2 linked regions of the Rhodothermus marinus genome follow. Each later gene encodes a partner of the first gene's protein in a complex. Links are inferred from orthologs where the notes say so. Each region holds a gene or a part of one and is shown on either strand. Other genes may lie near its edges. The genes, in order: GYH26_RS02060 and uvrB.

What was found.
Region 2: the proteins of GYH26_RS02060 (region 1) and uvrB are in contact, whole or in part, in a crystal structure (PDB 7EGT), measured with the Thermus thermophilus proteins. The link is inferred for Rhodothermus marinus from one-to-one orthologs. Residues at the interface, in WP_096412145.1 of Thermus thermophilus: His654, Arg656, Phe657, Gln666, Asp668, Glu669, Lys680, Arg681, Leu682, Ser683, Lys685, Tyr686, Ala687; in WP_096411307.1 of Thermus thermophilus: Glu23, Leu25, Arg26, Asp27, Gly28, Glu29, Arg30, Phe31, Arg55, Glu326, Asp327, Phe328, Glu379, Ser382, Gln383, His398, Gly400, Arg401.

Annotation. Positions count from the first base shown.
Region 1 is NZ_AP019797.1:449,350-456,122, forward strand. Bases 1,035-4,031 are described here. They hold GYH26_RS02060 (ATP-dependent helicase), read left to right. Parts: upstream 1,035-1,378; coding sequence 1,379-3,685; downstream 3,686-4,031. Other genes in these bases: GYH26_RS02055 (oxygenase MpaB family protein), read left to right, coding at 1,035-1,302; GYH26_RS02065 (hypothetical protein), read right to left, coding at 3,876-4,031. Outside these bases: wrbA (NAD(P)H:quinone oxidoreductase), read right to left, coding at 1-299; more of GYH26_RS02055, read left to right, coding at 499-1,034; more of GYH26_RS02065, read right to left, coding at 4,032-4,310; GYH26_RS02070 (ectonucleotide pyrophosphatase/phosphodiesterase), read right to left, coding at 4,351-5,619; GYH26_RS02075 (YccF domain-containing protein), read right to left, coding at 5,616-5,993; GYH26_RS02080 (PLD nuclease N-terminal domain-containing protein), read right to left, coding at 6,000-6,257; tRNA dihydrouridine synthase DusB, read left to right, coding at 6,430-6,773. UniProt on the Escherichia coli protein: A helicase with DNA-dependent ATPase activity. Unwinds DNA duplexes with 3'-5' polarity. Translocates on single-stranded DNA with 3'-5' polarity. Initiates unwinding more efficiently from a nicked substrate than double-stranded DNA.
Region 2 is NZ_AP019797.1:45,723-52,406, forward strand. The notes cover bases 1-2,908. They hold uvrB (excinuclease ABC subunit UvrB), read left to right. Parts: upstream 1-376; coding sequence 377-2,440; downstream 2,441-2,908. Other genes in these bases: GYH26_RS00250 (McrB family protein), read right to left, coding at 1-283; GYH26_RS00260 (RNA polymerase sigma factor), read left to right, coding at 2,501-2,908. Also shown: more of GYH26_RS00260, read left to right, coding at 2,909-3,055; GYH26_RS00265 (FecR family protein), read left to right, coding at 3,052-4,002; GYH26_RS00270 (carboxypeptidase-like regulatory domain-containing protein), read left to right, coding at 3,939-6,684. UniProt on the Escherichia coli protein: The UvrABC repair system catalyzes the recognition and processing of DNA lesions. A damage recognition complex composed of 2 UvrA and 2 UvrB subunits scans DNA for abnormalities.

The sequences.
Region 1 (6,773 bases):
AGCGGTCCGGTCTGATCCCAGAAATTGCGCATCTGCGCCGCCATGTTGCCAAAGCGCGTGGGCGTGCCCACGATGATCGCGTCGTACTCGGGCAGCTCGTCCACCGTGGCGATCGGGGCCTCCTGATCCAGCTTGACTCCGATCTGGCGTGCCCGTTCTTCCGGAATCAGCTCGGGCACACGTTTGACCACGACTTCGACGCCCTCCACTTCGGCGGCGCCGGCCGCCACCTCCCGGGCCAGCGCTTCGATGTGGCCGTACATGCTGTAGTACAGCACCAGCACCCGTGTTTTCTCCATGGCTGACGACAACTGGTTTTTGAGAAGGAATGATTGTTTGTTTGAACAAATGAATTTTGAGTGTGGCAACCGGTTTCGTGAAAGGTTGCGAAAAGATGCAACCGTGCTGTAATGGAAGCCCTTCGCCAGGGGCATGGCCGAACCGGAAACCGAGGGCGGTCCGAGGCTTTCTTCAGTCCGAAGGAAACGGCGGTGTGTGATGGAGGAGCGGTCGGTTGCGCAGCAGGTGAACCGGGAGCGTGTGGTGGTGCTGGGGTGGGGGCGGGCGCTATTGTGGCAACTGGCCCATCCGCTGGTGGCCGTCGCCGTGGCGCGGCACTCGGACTTTTCCCGTTCGCTGCGGGCCGCCTGGCGACGCTTTACGCGCACGGTGCAGGCGATGCGGCGCTTGAGCTTCGGCACCGAGGCGGAGGCCGACGAGGTGGCCCGCTGGATCCGACAGGCGCACCGCCGCGTGCAGGGCAGGCTGGCCGAGCCGCTGGGGCCGTTTCCGGCCGACACGACGTACCGGGCCGACGATCCGGCGCTGCTCACCTGGGTACACGTGACCACCGTCGAGGCGACGCTCCATGCCTACGAGACGTTCGTTCGGCCCCTGACGCCTGAGGAGCGCGACCGTTACTGTCGGGAAGCCCGGACGATGGAAGCCTGGCTGGGGCTTTCGCCGGGCACCTTTCCGGATTCGTGGGCGGCGCTGACGGCGCATCTGCAGGCCGTGCGGGACAGCGGAGTGCTTCAGGTGACCCCCATAGCGCGTCAGATGGCCGAACATGTGCTGGCACCTACGCCGTGGGTGGCGCCGCCCACGAAACCCTGGCGGCTGCTGACGCTCGGCCTGCTTCCGCCGGAGCTGCGCGCGGCGTACGGGTTCGCCTGGAGCGAGCGCGACGAGCGGGCCTTCCGGCGACTTGTCGCGTTCATTCGCCGGGGCGTGTCGCAAGCGCCGCGTCGCGTCCGCTTCTGGCCCGAGGCTCGAGGGTTGCGCCTCCCGCCGAGTCGTTGACGCAATCCTCGCTGGCATTCTCGCCGAAAATGTGTTTTCTTTCAGGACTCCTGATCAGGCAGCCATCCGAGTTTCCATGCGTACGTTTCTGCTCCAATCCGACCCGAATGCTGAGAACGAGACGCCCGAGCCGTTGCCGGAAGCCGCCGCGCGCATTCTGGAGGGACTCAATCCCGTGCAGCGGCAGGCCGTGCAGGTGACCGAAGGGCCGGTGCTGATCATTGCCGGACCGGGTTCGGGCAAGACGCGCACGCTCACGCATCGGATCGCCTATCTGATTGCCACCGGACGGGCCCGACCGCACCAGATTCTGGCCTTGACCTTCACGAACAAGGCGGCCCGCGAGATGATGGAGCGCATTGAGCGCCTGGTGGGCCCCGAGGCCGCCCGGCACATCTGGATGGGGACCTTCCACGCGATCTTCGCCCGCATCCTGCGCCGCGAAGGGCACCGCATCGGCTACACGCCGGACTTCAGCATCTACGACACGGACGACGCGGAGCGACTGCTGCGCGAGCTGATGGCGCGTTACCACATCGATCCGCGCCAGTACAGCCCGCGCACGATCCGTCATCTGATCTCCAGCGCCAAAAACCAGATGATCGGGCCGGAGGAATACGCCCGTCTGGTGGCTTCGCCCGTGCAGGAAAAGGCGGCAAAGCTCTACGGCCCCTACCAGGAGGCGCTGCGCCGGGCCAACGCGCTGGATTTCGACGACCTGTTGCTCAAGCCCATCGAACTGTTCGAGCAGCATCCCGACGTGCTGCAGCGCTACCAGGAGCGCTGGCGCTATTTGCACATCGACGAGTACCAGGACACGAACCGGGCGCAGTACGTGCTGGCGCGCAAGCTGGCCGAGGCGCACCGTAACCTGTGCGTGGTGGGCGACGACGCCCAGTCGATCTATGCCTTCCGGGGGGCCGACATCGGCAACATCCTGTCGTTTCAGCGAGACTATCCCGACGCAACCACGATCCGGCTGGAGCAGAACTACCGCTCCACGCGCCGCATCCTGAAACTGGCCGAGGCGATCATCCGGCACAACCGGGATCAGCTCGAAAAGCGGCTCTGGACCGAAAACCCGGAGGGCGATCCGATCGTGCTGATCGAGGCGCTTTCGGAGCGCGACGAAGCCCAGAAGGTGGAGCAGCGCATCCGGGACCTGCACGTGCGCTACGGCTATGCCTTTCGCGATTTTGCCGTGCTCTACCGCACGAACGCCCAGAGCCGTTCGCTCGAAGAAGCGCTCCGGCGCGGCGGCATTCCCTATCGCGTGGTGGGCGGGCTGTCGTTCTACCAGCGCAAGGAAATCAAAGACGTGCTGGCCTACCTGCGCCTGCTCGTGAACCCGCACGATGCGGCCAGTCTCCAGCGCGTGATCAACTACCCGGCGCGCGGGATCGGTCAGCGTACGGTCGAGGCGTTGATGGACTATGCCCGCCAGCACGGTCTGAGCCTGTGGCAGGCCATCGAGCGCGTGGAGGAGGTTGGGCTCCCGACGCGCGCGCAGAAGGCCGTGCAGGAGTTTCACTTCCTGATCGCCCGCCATGCGGCCAAGATGGACGCCATGCCGGTGGACGAACTGGCCCGCTCGCTGCTGCAGGAAAGCGGTCTGTTTGAGGAGTTGCGGCGCGAGGGTACGCCGGAGGCCCTGGCGCGCTGGGAGAACGTGCAGGAGCTGCTGAACGCCATCGCCGAGTACGTGGCCACGGCCGGCGAGCAGGCCACGCTGAGCGGCTTCCTGCAGGAAGTGGCGCTGCTGACCGATCTGGACGAAATGCCCGAAGACAACCGCGTCACGCTCATGACGCTGCACGCCTCGAAAGGGCTGGAATTTCCCGTGGTGTTCATCACCGGTCTGGAGGAGGGGCTTTTCCCGCTGGCGCAGGCCACGCAGGACCGCAAGGACCTGGAGGAAGAGCGGCGGCTGTTTTACGTGGGCGTGACGCGGGCGCAGCGGCACCTGTTTCTCTGCTATGCCCGCAGCCGCTATCGCTACGGCGAGCAGCAGCCCAGCGTCCGTAGCCGCTTTCTGGAAGAACTCGATACGGACGTGATCGTGACCGAGGCCGGGCTTCCCTTCCGCCGCGGCGAAGTGCTGGACCGTCACCCCCGGAGCGAGCGGTACGTGGAGATGGACCCGCACTACTACCGCCGGCCGTTGCAGCAGCGAAGCAGCTCCGCCGCAGCGCGGCGCGTGGTATACGACGAAGGGGCCGGCGAGATCGTGCCCGGTGCCCGCGTGGAGCATGCGATCTTCGGCGAGGGCAAGGTGCTGGCGCTGGAGGGACAGGGCGATCAGGCCCGGGCCATCGTCTTCTTCCCTGAAGTGGGCCAGAAGAAGCTCGTGCTCAAATTTGCCCGCCTCCGCCGCATCGATTGAATCGAGTATCGCGCGGGCGAGGTTGTCATAGCAGCCTGTCTGGAAAGGAAGCGGTGTGATCGGCCTGTCAAAATTATGAAATCGCCGATTCACTGGTGCATGATGGCTCAATATCGATCTACGGACATGACAGGGCGGACACTGAGGGCCGCCCCTGCGTTCTCACATGCACCATGACGTCTGGGAAATTCTATTTTCTGTAAATGGTGATCGGCCCGTCAACAGGCACCGAGTTGAGAATCAGCGAATCCCGATTGACGCCCCAGAGCAGGGGCGTGTCCAGAAATTCCCGAAGCGTCTCGCGGTAGGCCAGCGTGTCGTTGCGGTACACCTCGACGATGCCTTCCGGCCGGATGATGAGCGTTTCGGTGTATCCCGCCGAGCAGGACGTCCAGACGGACGGTGGTCCGCTCACCGTGAAGAAAACGGCCGTCTTTACCCACCGCCATTCGCCCCAGAGGATCGATGTGTCCCGGGAAAAGCGGCCCATGTCGATCCGGGGCGGCGTTTCGTCGCATTCGGATTCGGAAGGGCGCTCGATCGACACTTCCGGCTCGATCAGGGCACATCCCGTCAGCAGCAGGACCGCGCCCACAAGTGCATAGAGGCCGGCGCTTCCTTGCATCGGGGAAGAGCAGAAGAGTTTGATTTTCTATAAGATAAACTCAGGGCGTACTTGTTTCAAGGGCCAGCAGCAGCTCTGTGGCTTCCGGCGATCCGTCGTTCGGCGCCGGGGTGAGGTCCAGCAGCCGGCACATCAGGGCGTAGAGGTGGATGTTTTCGACGGAAGGAACGACCCGGCCGCGGGCGAAGGCCGGTCCGTGCGCGATCAGGATGCCGTGCATCGAGGGCAGCGTCGGGTCGTAGCCGTGCATGCCCATCGGGAAGCGGTCGGGCTGTTGTTCGAAGCGCGTGCGCGTGGTGATCGTCCAGCCTTCGTCGGCCAGCCCGACGATCGGCGGGATGCGGGGATGCGTGCCGAAGTGCAGGTGCGCCGGGAGTTCCGCTTTGCGGTACACGTGCAGGTGCGGATGGGCCTGCTGGAGCGCCTGTAATACGGCCTCGAAGCGGCCGGGACGCGGCGTAAGCATGAGCACCGGCGACCAGCTGACTACCTGCACGTCGTCGAGGGCGATGTAGTCGTCCAGAAAGATTACCCGCTCGCGGGAGGTGGCCGTCATGCCGTGGTCCGAGACGACGAGCAAATTCACCCGGTCAAGCAGCCCCCGTGCCCGCAAGCCGTCCACGAGCAGCCGCAGGTAACCGTCCACGCGCTGCACCGCTTCGGCCACCTCTGGCGCATCCGGGCCGTGTTCGTGGCCGGCGTGGTCCACTTCGCTGAAGTAGAGCGTCAGGAAGCGCGGGCGCAGCGAGTCGGGCAGGTCCAGCCATTCCAGCACCTGGCGCACGCGCGTCTCGCCGGGAATGCTTCCGTCATAGGGCACCCAGTAGGTGGGGCGAATGCCGCGGATTTCGGCTTCGGAGCCGGGCCAGAAATAGGTGGCCGTGCGCAGGCCCTGGCGTTCGGCCGTCACCCAGATCGGCTCGCCGTCGCGCCACCAGCGGCCGTCGGACACGGCATCGCGGTCGCTCAACCGAAACCATCCCAGCGTCGAATCGAACATCGTGTTGGCTACGATTCCGTGATGGTCCGGGTACAACCCCGTGACGATCGTGTAGTGATTGGGAAAGGTCAGGGACGGGAAGACCGGGATGAGTGCCTCGGCGCGTACGCCCTTGCGGGCCAGCGCGGTCATCGTGGGCGGCGCGTAGCGATCCAGATAGTCGGCGCGGAAGCCGTCGATCGAAATCAGCAGCAGCGGAGGGGGGCCGTCGTCCACCGGGGTCGTGCGGGTGGTACGGCATCCTGTGAGCCACCCGACAAGGAGCGTGGCAAGCAGAACGAGTCGGAGCACAGCAGCGTGTCGGTTCATGGCAGGCGAACGATTTCGTAGCCAAAAGGCGTCAGCGCCAGGCGGGCCAGTTTCAGGTGCTGGAGGGCGAACGGAATCCCGATGATCGTGATCGCGCAGACCAGCGCCGCCGCCAGGTGGGTGAGCGCGATCCAGACGCCGCCCAGCAGGAGCCAGAGCACGTTCATGGCCAGCGCCAGGCAGCCGGTGGCCGGCGGCTTTTCGCGCACGGTGTGGCCGAACGGAAAAAGCGCCAGCAGGGCCAGCTTGAAACACTGCAGGCCGAACGGGATCCCTACCAGCGTCAGGCACAGCAGCAGTCCGGCCAGCGCGTATTCAAGCGCTACCAGCAGGCCGCCCAGCACCAGCCAGAGCAGGTTTCCCAGCAGGCGCATCGCGTACTATCGGCCGAAGAAGTAGTACAGAATCAGACCACCGACCGGGAAGAAGATGATCAGCAGTGCCCAGAGCGCCTTGCTGGAAAACTCACGCTGACTGTTGGCCAGCTCGATGAGCGCCAGAATGTCGAGCACCACGATCACGGTGCCGCAGAAGCCGAGCGCCCAGAAGTTCTGAAGACGCTCGATCAGGTTCGGGCCACATCCGGCCAGCAGCAGCGCAGTGGCCCCGAGCAAAAGCAGTACAGGCAGACGACGCATGGTCGGTTCTTCGTTGGTGATGCAGCGTAAGAAATCGTGTACGTTGCAGAAAAGCAACCTGCTTTGAGACGCTACGAAAGATCTGACGATTCGGTTACAGACGGAACAGGAGGCGGGCTTCCCGGTAGGAGGCCGCGATTTTGAGCGTTCGAAGGCTAACCACCGATGAAATATGCGCATCGGGACGATCGAACTGGGCGAGCGGCCCCTGTTTCTGGCGCCCATGGAGGACGTGAGCGATCCGCCGTTCCGGCTGCTGTGCAAGCGCTACGGGGCCGACATGGTGTTCACCGAGTTCATCTCATCCGGTGGACTGGTGCACGAGAGCGAGGACGCGGTCAAAAAGCTGGACATCTACGACGAAGAACGCCCCGTCGGCATTCAGATCTTCGGGGGCGAGCTGGAGCAGGTGCGCGAGGCCGCCCGCATCGTCGATCAGATCGGCCCGGACGTGATCGACATCAACTTCGGGTGCCCGGTGCGCAAGGTGGTCTGCAAGGATGCCGGAGCCGGCGT
Region 2 (6,684 bases), 400 kb from region 1 along the record:
GCGGTCGCACGCGCACGCGGTGCGGATAGGCCACGCCCGGCACCAGCGGCGTGTGGTCTTCGAAGGGCTCGCCCGTTACCTCAAACATGCCCACGAGCACCTTGGAGCCCGACAGATAGGCGAAGATTCGATCGCCCGGACGCAGGCGATGGAGCGCAGCCCGCCCTACCCGGTGCACGGCAAAGGTGCCCGTCTGCAGAAAGGCCGGGTAGTGCTGGGGCGGGATGGCCCAGAGCCAGGCGCGTCCCTCGCGAGGGCGATATGTGGTAGGCGCTTCTGCCATCGCGCGCAATATACGCCCGGAAGTTGTCGAAAACGCAACTTCTGACGGGACTTCCGGTTCTTGGAAAGGACCGGTGCAAAATGAAGGCACGAGATGGAGGGAGCGGTTGAAACCCGGAAGTTCGAGCTGGTGGCGCCGTTCGAGCCGACCGGCGATCAGCCCCGCGCCATCGCGGAGCTGACCGAAGGCATCCTGCGCGGCGACAGATACCAGACCCTGCTGGGCGCGACTGGCACGGGAAAGACCTTCACCCTGGCGCACGTCATTCAGAATGTGCAGCGGCCGACGCTGGTGATGAGTCCCAACAAGACGCTGGCCGCGCAACTCTATGGCGAGTTCAAGCAGTTTTTCCCCAACAACGCGGTCGAGTTTTTCATTTCCTACTACGACTACTACCAGCCCGAGGCCTACATCCCGGCCACTGATACCTACATCGAAAAGGACCTGGCCATCAACGAGCGGATCGATCGGCTGCGCCTGCGGGCCACCAGTGCGCTCGTCTCGGGTCGGCGCGACGTGATCGTGGTGGCGTCGGTCTCCTGCATCTACGGGATCGGCTCGCCGGACGAGTACCGTGAGCAGATCGTGCCGCTGCACGTCGGCCAGCAGATCGAGCGCAACGAACTGCTTCGGCGACTGGTCAACATCTACTACACGCGCAACGACGTGGAATTCAAGCCGGGCACGTTCCGCGTGCGTGGCGACGTGGTGGACATCTTCCCGGCCTATGCCGAAGAAAGCGCCTTCCGCATCGAGTTCTGGGGCGACGAGATCGACCGCATCGCCCGACTGGATCCCGCCACGGGCGAGCTGGGGGCCGAAGAGGCGGCCATCACGATCTATCCGGCGAAGATTTTCGTGACGCCGCGCGACCGGCTGGAGCGGGCCATCGCCTCGATCGAGGAAGAATTACGCTGGCGGCTGGCCGTCCTGCGGGCCGAGGGCAAACTGCTCGAAGCCCAGCGCTTAGAGCAGCGGACGCGCTTCGACATCGAAATGCTTCGCGAAGTCGGCTACTGCTCGGGCATCGAAAACTACAGCCGGCATCTTTCGGGTCGGGCGCCCGGCGAGCGGCCCTACTGCCTGTTCGATTACTTTCCGGACGACTACCTGCTCATCATCGACGAAAGCCACGTCACGATTCCCCAGGTGCGGGCCATGTACAACGGCGACCGGGCCCGCAAGCTGACGCTGGTCGAGCACGGCTTCCGACTGCCCTCGGCGCTCGACAACCGGCCGCTGACGTTCGAGGAGTTCGAAGCGCTGCACAATCAGGTGATCTTCGTGAGCGCCACGCCCGGCGATTATGAGCTGGAAAAGAGCGGCGGCGTGGTGGTCGAACAGATCATCCGTCCCACGGGCATCCCGGACCCCGAGGTCGAGGTGCGGCCCACCGAAGGCCAGATCGACGACCTGCTCGAAGAGATCCGTCAGGTGGTGGCCCGTGGCGAGCGGGCGCTGGTGACCACACTCACCAAGCGCATGGCCGAAGACCTGGCCGAGTACCTGGACCGCTTCGGCGTGCGCGTGCGCTACCTGCACTCCGAGATTGACGCGCTCGAGCGTGTGGACCTGTTGCGTGGCCTGCGGCTGGGTGAGTTCGACGTGCTTGTGGGCGTCAACCTGCTCCGCGAGGGACTCGACCTGCCCGAGGTGTCGCTGGTGGCCATCCTCGACGCCGACAAGGAGGGCTTTCTGCGCTCGGAGCGTTCGCTGATCCAGACGGCGGGGCGGGCGGCCCGCAATGCGAACGGCAAGATTCTGCTCTACGCCGACAAAATCACCGAGGCCATGCAGCGCATGATCGACGAGACGAACCGTCGGCGGGCCATTCAGCTCGAATACAACCGCAAGCACGGCATCACGCCGCGCACCGTGTACAAGTCGCGCGAGGAGATTCTGAAAAGCACGATCGTGGCCGAAGAGAAGTACCGGCCGCTGGTCGATTCGCCCCGCTACGAGGAGCCCGAGGTGCCGCCGATCGTGGCCGATCCGGTCTTGAAGGAGCTGACGCCCGAGCAGAAGCGCGAACTGATCGAACAGCTCCGGCGCGAAATGCTCGAAGCCGCCGAGAACCTGGAGTTCGAGCGGGCGGCCGAGCTGCGCGACACGATCCTGGCGCTTGAGCGCGAGCTGGACGCGTCCGAGGCCGGGTAGGCATAACGCATCGCTCGGGTACTGTAGCAGCAGAAAAGCCTGCGCGCTTGGAGGCCTTCGGTGACGGACGACCTGCAAACGCTCTGCCGGCGGTTGGTTGATTCGGACCGTGCGGCGCTGGAGGAGCTGTTTCGCCACATGCGCGAGCCGCTCCTGCGCTACGTCTGCGCCATCGTGGCGGATCCCACCGTGGCGCACGACCTGGTGCAGGACGTGTTTCTGGACCTGTGGCTGCGGCGGACCACGCTCGATCCGGGGCAACCACTGCGGCCCTATCTCTATCGCATGGCCCGCAACCGGGCGTTGCGCCACCTGCGCGACGAGCGCCGCCGGGCCCGCAAGCGCGCCGAGCAATTGCCAAAGACGCCGCCGGTCGAGCCGCTGTCGCCGGACGATCATGTGGCGTCGCACCAGCTAGAAGCCCTGCTGGCGCACTGGCTCGACGAACTCCCCGAGCGCCAGCGCGAGGTGCTGGTGCTCAGCCGCTGGCACGGACTGAGCCATCGCGAGATCGCCCGGGTGATGGGTATCTCCCCACGAACCGTCAACAACCACATGTTGCGGGCGCTGGAGACGCTTCGCCGGCGGCTTCAGGCGCTCGCCCTCATGCCATGAACGGACGCCCTGCATCCAGATTGCCCCGGGAGCTGGAGGAAGCCCTGCAGGAACGGAGCCCGGAGGAACGCCGCCAGATCGAGGCGCTCTGGGAGCGACTGGGCACGCTGGAGCCGCCCGTCGAGGGCGTGCCTTCTACCGAGACGGCCTGGGCGGAGCTGTCGGCCCGGCTGGCTGCAGCGCCCCGACCTGCGCGGCCGCCCCGCCGATTGCTTCGCCGACGCTGGCCGGCGGTGGTGGGCCTGCTGCTGGTGCTGGGCCTGGTCGCCGCGTATGCGCTGCTGCGGCCGCGCACGGTGATCGTGCCGCCGGGCACGATTCAGACCGTCACGCTGGCCGATGGCTCGACCATCACGCTGCGGGCGGGCTCCCGGCTGCGGTACGCAGCGACACTGCCCTGGCGACGGCCCCGGCGGGTGCATCTGACGGGTGAGGCACTGTTCGAGGTGGTGCCCGGGCGTCCGCTGACCGTCGAGACCGCCCAGGTCCGTGTGGAGGTGCTGGGCACGCGCTTCACCGTACGTGCCTGGCCCGAAGCGAACGAAACCCGCGTCACGCTGCTGGAGGGGCGCGTGCGGGTACAATCCATCCGGACGCCCCGGCAACCGCTGGTGCTGGAAGCGCCGGGCCAGAGCGTGCGCATCGGTGCGAAACCCGAGCTTGTGCCGGAGCGGCTGGAGCCCGATCAGGTGCTGGCCTGGCGGCGCGGCGGGTTCGTTGTGATCGACGAGCCGGTGGGGGTCGTGCTGCGCGAACTGGAACGCACCTTCAACCTCCGCATCGAAGTAGCGGGGCCGCTGTCGCTCGACCGGCGCGTGACCGTGCTGTATCAGCAACAGGCCCGTCCTGAGGCCATCCTTCAGGATCTCTGTCTGACGCTGCCATGCCACTACCGCCGCATCAGCCGTGGGTTTGTCATCGAGGCCGAGCCATCCTCCGGGCGCTGATCGTCGCAGCGGTGTTGCTCGGAGGTGCAGGGGCGGCCGCGGCCCAGGACGGCGGCCGCTTCACGCTGGTGGTGCGCGACGTGCCGCTGCAGGAAGCGCTCGAAGCGCTGGCCCGTACGGCCCGCATCAACCTGGTCTATCCCTCCGAGCTGGTGCGTGGTCAGACGGCCTCCTGCGCCCTTCGCAACGCTCCGGTCGAAGATCTCCTGCGCTGTCTGCTGGCCGGTACGGGTCTCGATTTTGTCCGATCGTCCTCGGGCGCCTACGTCATTCTGGAGGCGCGAGAGTTGCCGCCCCGGCTGGGGTTGCTGACAGGTCAGGTGATTGACGGGACGACGGGCGCGCCGCTGCCGTTCGCGCACGTGCTGCTGGCCGACGCGGGCACGGGCACCGTCACGAACGAAGCGGGAATGTTCACGATCAGCGGCCTGCTGGCCGGTCCGCACCGGCTGGTCGTTTCGTATGTGGGGTATCGCCCGCGGATTGACAGCGTGCAGGTGGATCCGGACCGTCCCGCCCACGTGCGCATTGCGCTGGAGCCCACGCTGCTGGAAGCGCCGCCCATCGTGATCGACGGGCTGAGCCGGCGGCCGCTTTCGGCCGAACTGGGCCGTGTACACCTGACAGCCGAACAGCTTCAGCAGACCGGCACGGCCGGCGACCTGCTGCACGCCGTCGAGCGCCTGCCGGGCGTACAGGTGCCCCATCCGCTGGCCGAACTGCACCTGCAGGGCGGCGATAGCGGCGAACACCTGACGCGGATCGACGGCGTGCCTGTGCGCAATCCCGTCAGCCTGGGGCGCTACCTGAGCGCCTTCAGTCCGCTGGCGATCGGGCGCCTGACCGTCCATCGGGCCGGCTACGGGGTGGCGCTGGGGAGCCAGCTGGCGGGCGTGATCGAACTGGAGCACGATCTGAACGTGGCGGGGCCTTTTGATGCGGTGGCCCGCGTCGATCCGCTGGCCGCCAACGTTCGCCTTCGGGGACGCTACCAGAACGCGACCGCGCTGGTGGCTCTCCGGCACAGCGTCTGGGACCTGTATCAGGAACCGGGCCTGCGTACGCTGCTCCGCCAGTGGAACACGATCGACCCGCTCATGGCCGCCCGCTGGCTGGGCGAACCCATCGCCCGGGAAGGGCTGCAGGCCTACCACTGGACGCCGCGCGCGGCGTTTTCGGATCTGCACGTAGCCGGACGGATGCAGCCCGATCCGTTTCAGACGCTGCACGTGGCCGCCTATCGGGGCACAAACCGTCTGGAGGCCGGTCAGCAGACCCGTTATGCAGCGGCCGGGGCTGATTCGGCCCGGCTCATCCTGACGGATGACGCCTATCGCTGGCTCAACGAGGCATTTCGGCTGCGCTACGACCGGTTGCTGGGCGCGCGCGTGTTGCTGGGAGTGCAGTTCCGGGGAAGCTGGCACACATCTACCTACCATTACCGGGCCCGCGAAGGGACGGCGCCGCTGGGTGACCCGGCCGCCTGGGAGGCGCTCGAAGCCCGGCTGCGCGAGGAACTGGCCCGGGCGCCGGGCACGTCCGAGCGCAACACCATCCGCGAGCTGGCGCTGGAAGCCTCGTTGCATTACAGCCCGTCGGCACGGTGGCAACTGGAGGGTGGCCTTGTGGTGGAGCAGGTGCAGGCCCGCTTTCGACTGGGCAACGTGTTCGTGGCGCCGTTCCGCCATGCGATCACCGCCTGGCAACCCGCCTCCTATCTGACGGCCATATGGACCCCCGTGGAAGGGTTGAGCGTGGAGCCGGGCGTGCGGCTGACGTGGCTGCCCGTGCGGGCGACGGTCTATGCCGAGCCGCGACTGGCCGTGCGTCGGGATCTGCAATTCGGACCGTTCGCGCTGGCGGTGCGGCTGGCCGGCGGGGTCTATCGCCAGTTCGTCAACCAGTTCGAGTTGACGAGCGTCGGGGCCACGGCCATCGTGCCGTCGGTGCTCTTCTGGCTGCCGCCCGACGCCACGGTCGCCCCGCCCTGGAGTTACCATCTGACGGGCGAGCTGCTGCTGGCCCGGGGTGATCGCTGGACCCTGGAAACCACGCTGTATCAGAAAGGACAGCCGCACCTGCTGCTTGTCGACTATCCGCGCCTTCTGGCCCGACTGCCAGCCCGCCGGCCCGTGCCCGAAGCCATCCCGCTCGCGCAACGTGACTTCCTGCGGCACAGCCGGGGCATGGCCCGCGGGTTGAGCCTGCGGCTTCGGTACCGGAATACGCGTGATCGGATCACGCTGGCCTATAGCTATGACCAGACTCTTCGAGCCTATCCCGACAGCCGGGGTACGCTTCGCATGGTACCGGCGCCCTGGAACGAGCCGCATCGCGTTCGGCTGGATCTTTCCCGAGAGCTCCCGGCCGATCTGACGCTTTTCGGTAGCGGACAGGTGCAGTGGGGACGGCGCTGGGCCTTCCGCCGTCTGTACTACGACTACCTCCGCTACGGCGGCACGCCGGTCGTCGGCGGCTACGACCTGGACCGACCGGAGGCACATCGGCTACCCGGACGCTATCGGCTGGATCTGGGGCTGTCGTGGCACAGGCGCGTTCGCGTGACGCATCTACAACTGCAACTGCTGGTGCGCAACGTGCTGGACCGCCGGGACGTGTACGACCGGAGTCTGATGCTGATCGACCCGGCCTCGCCGGCCCCTGCCGACCGCCTGCTGCCCG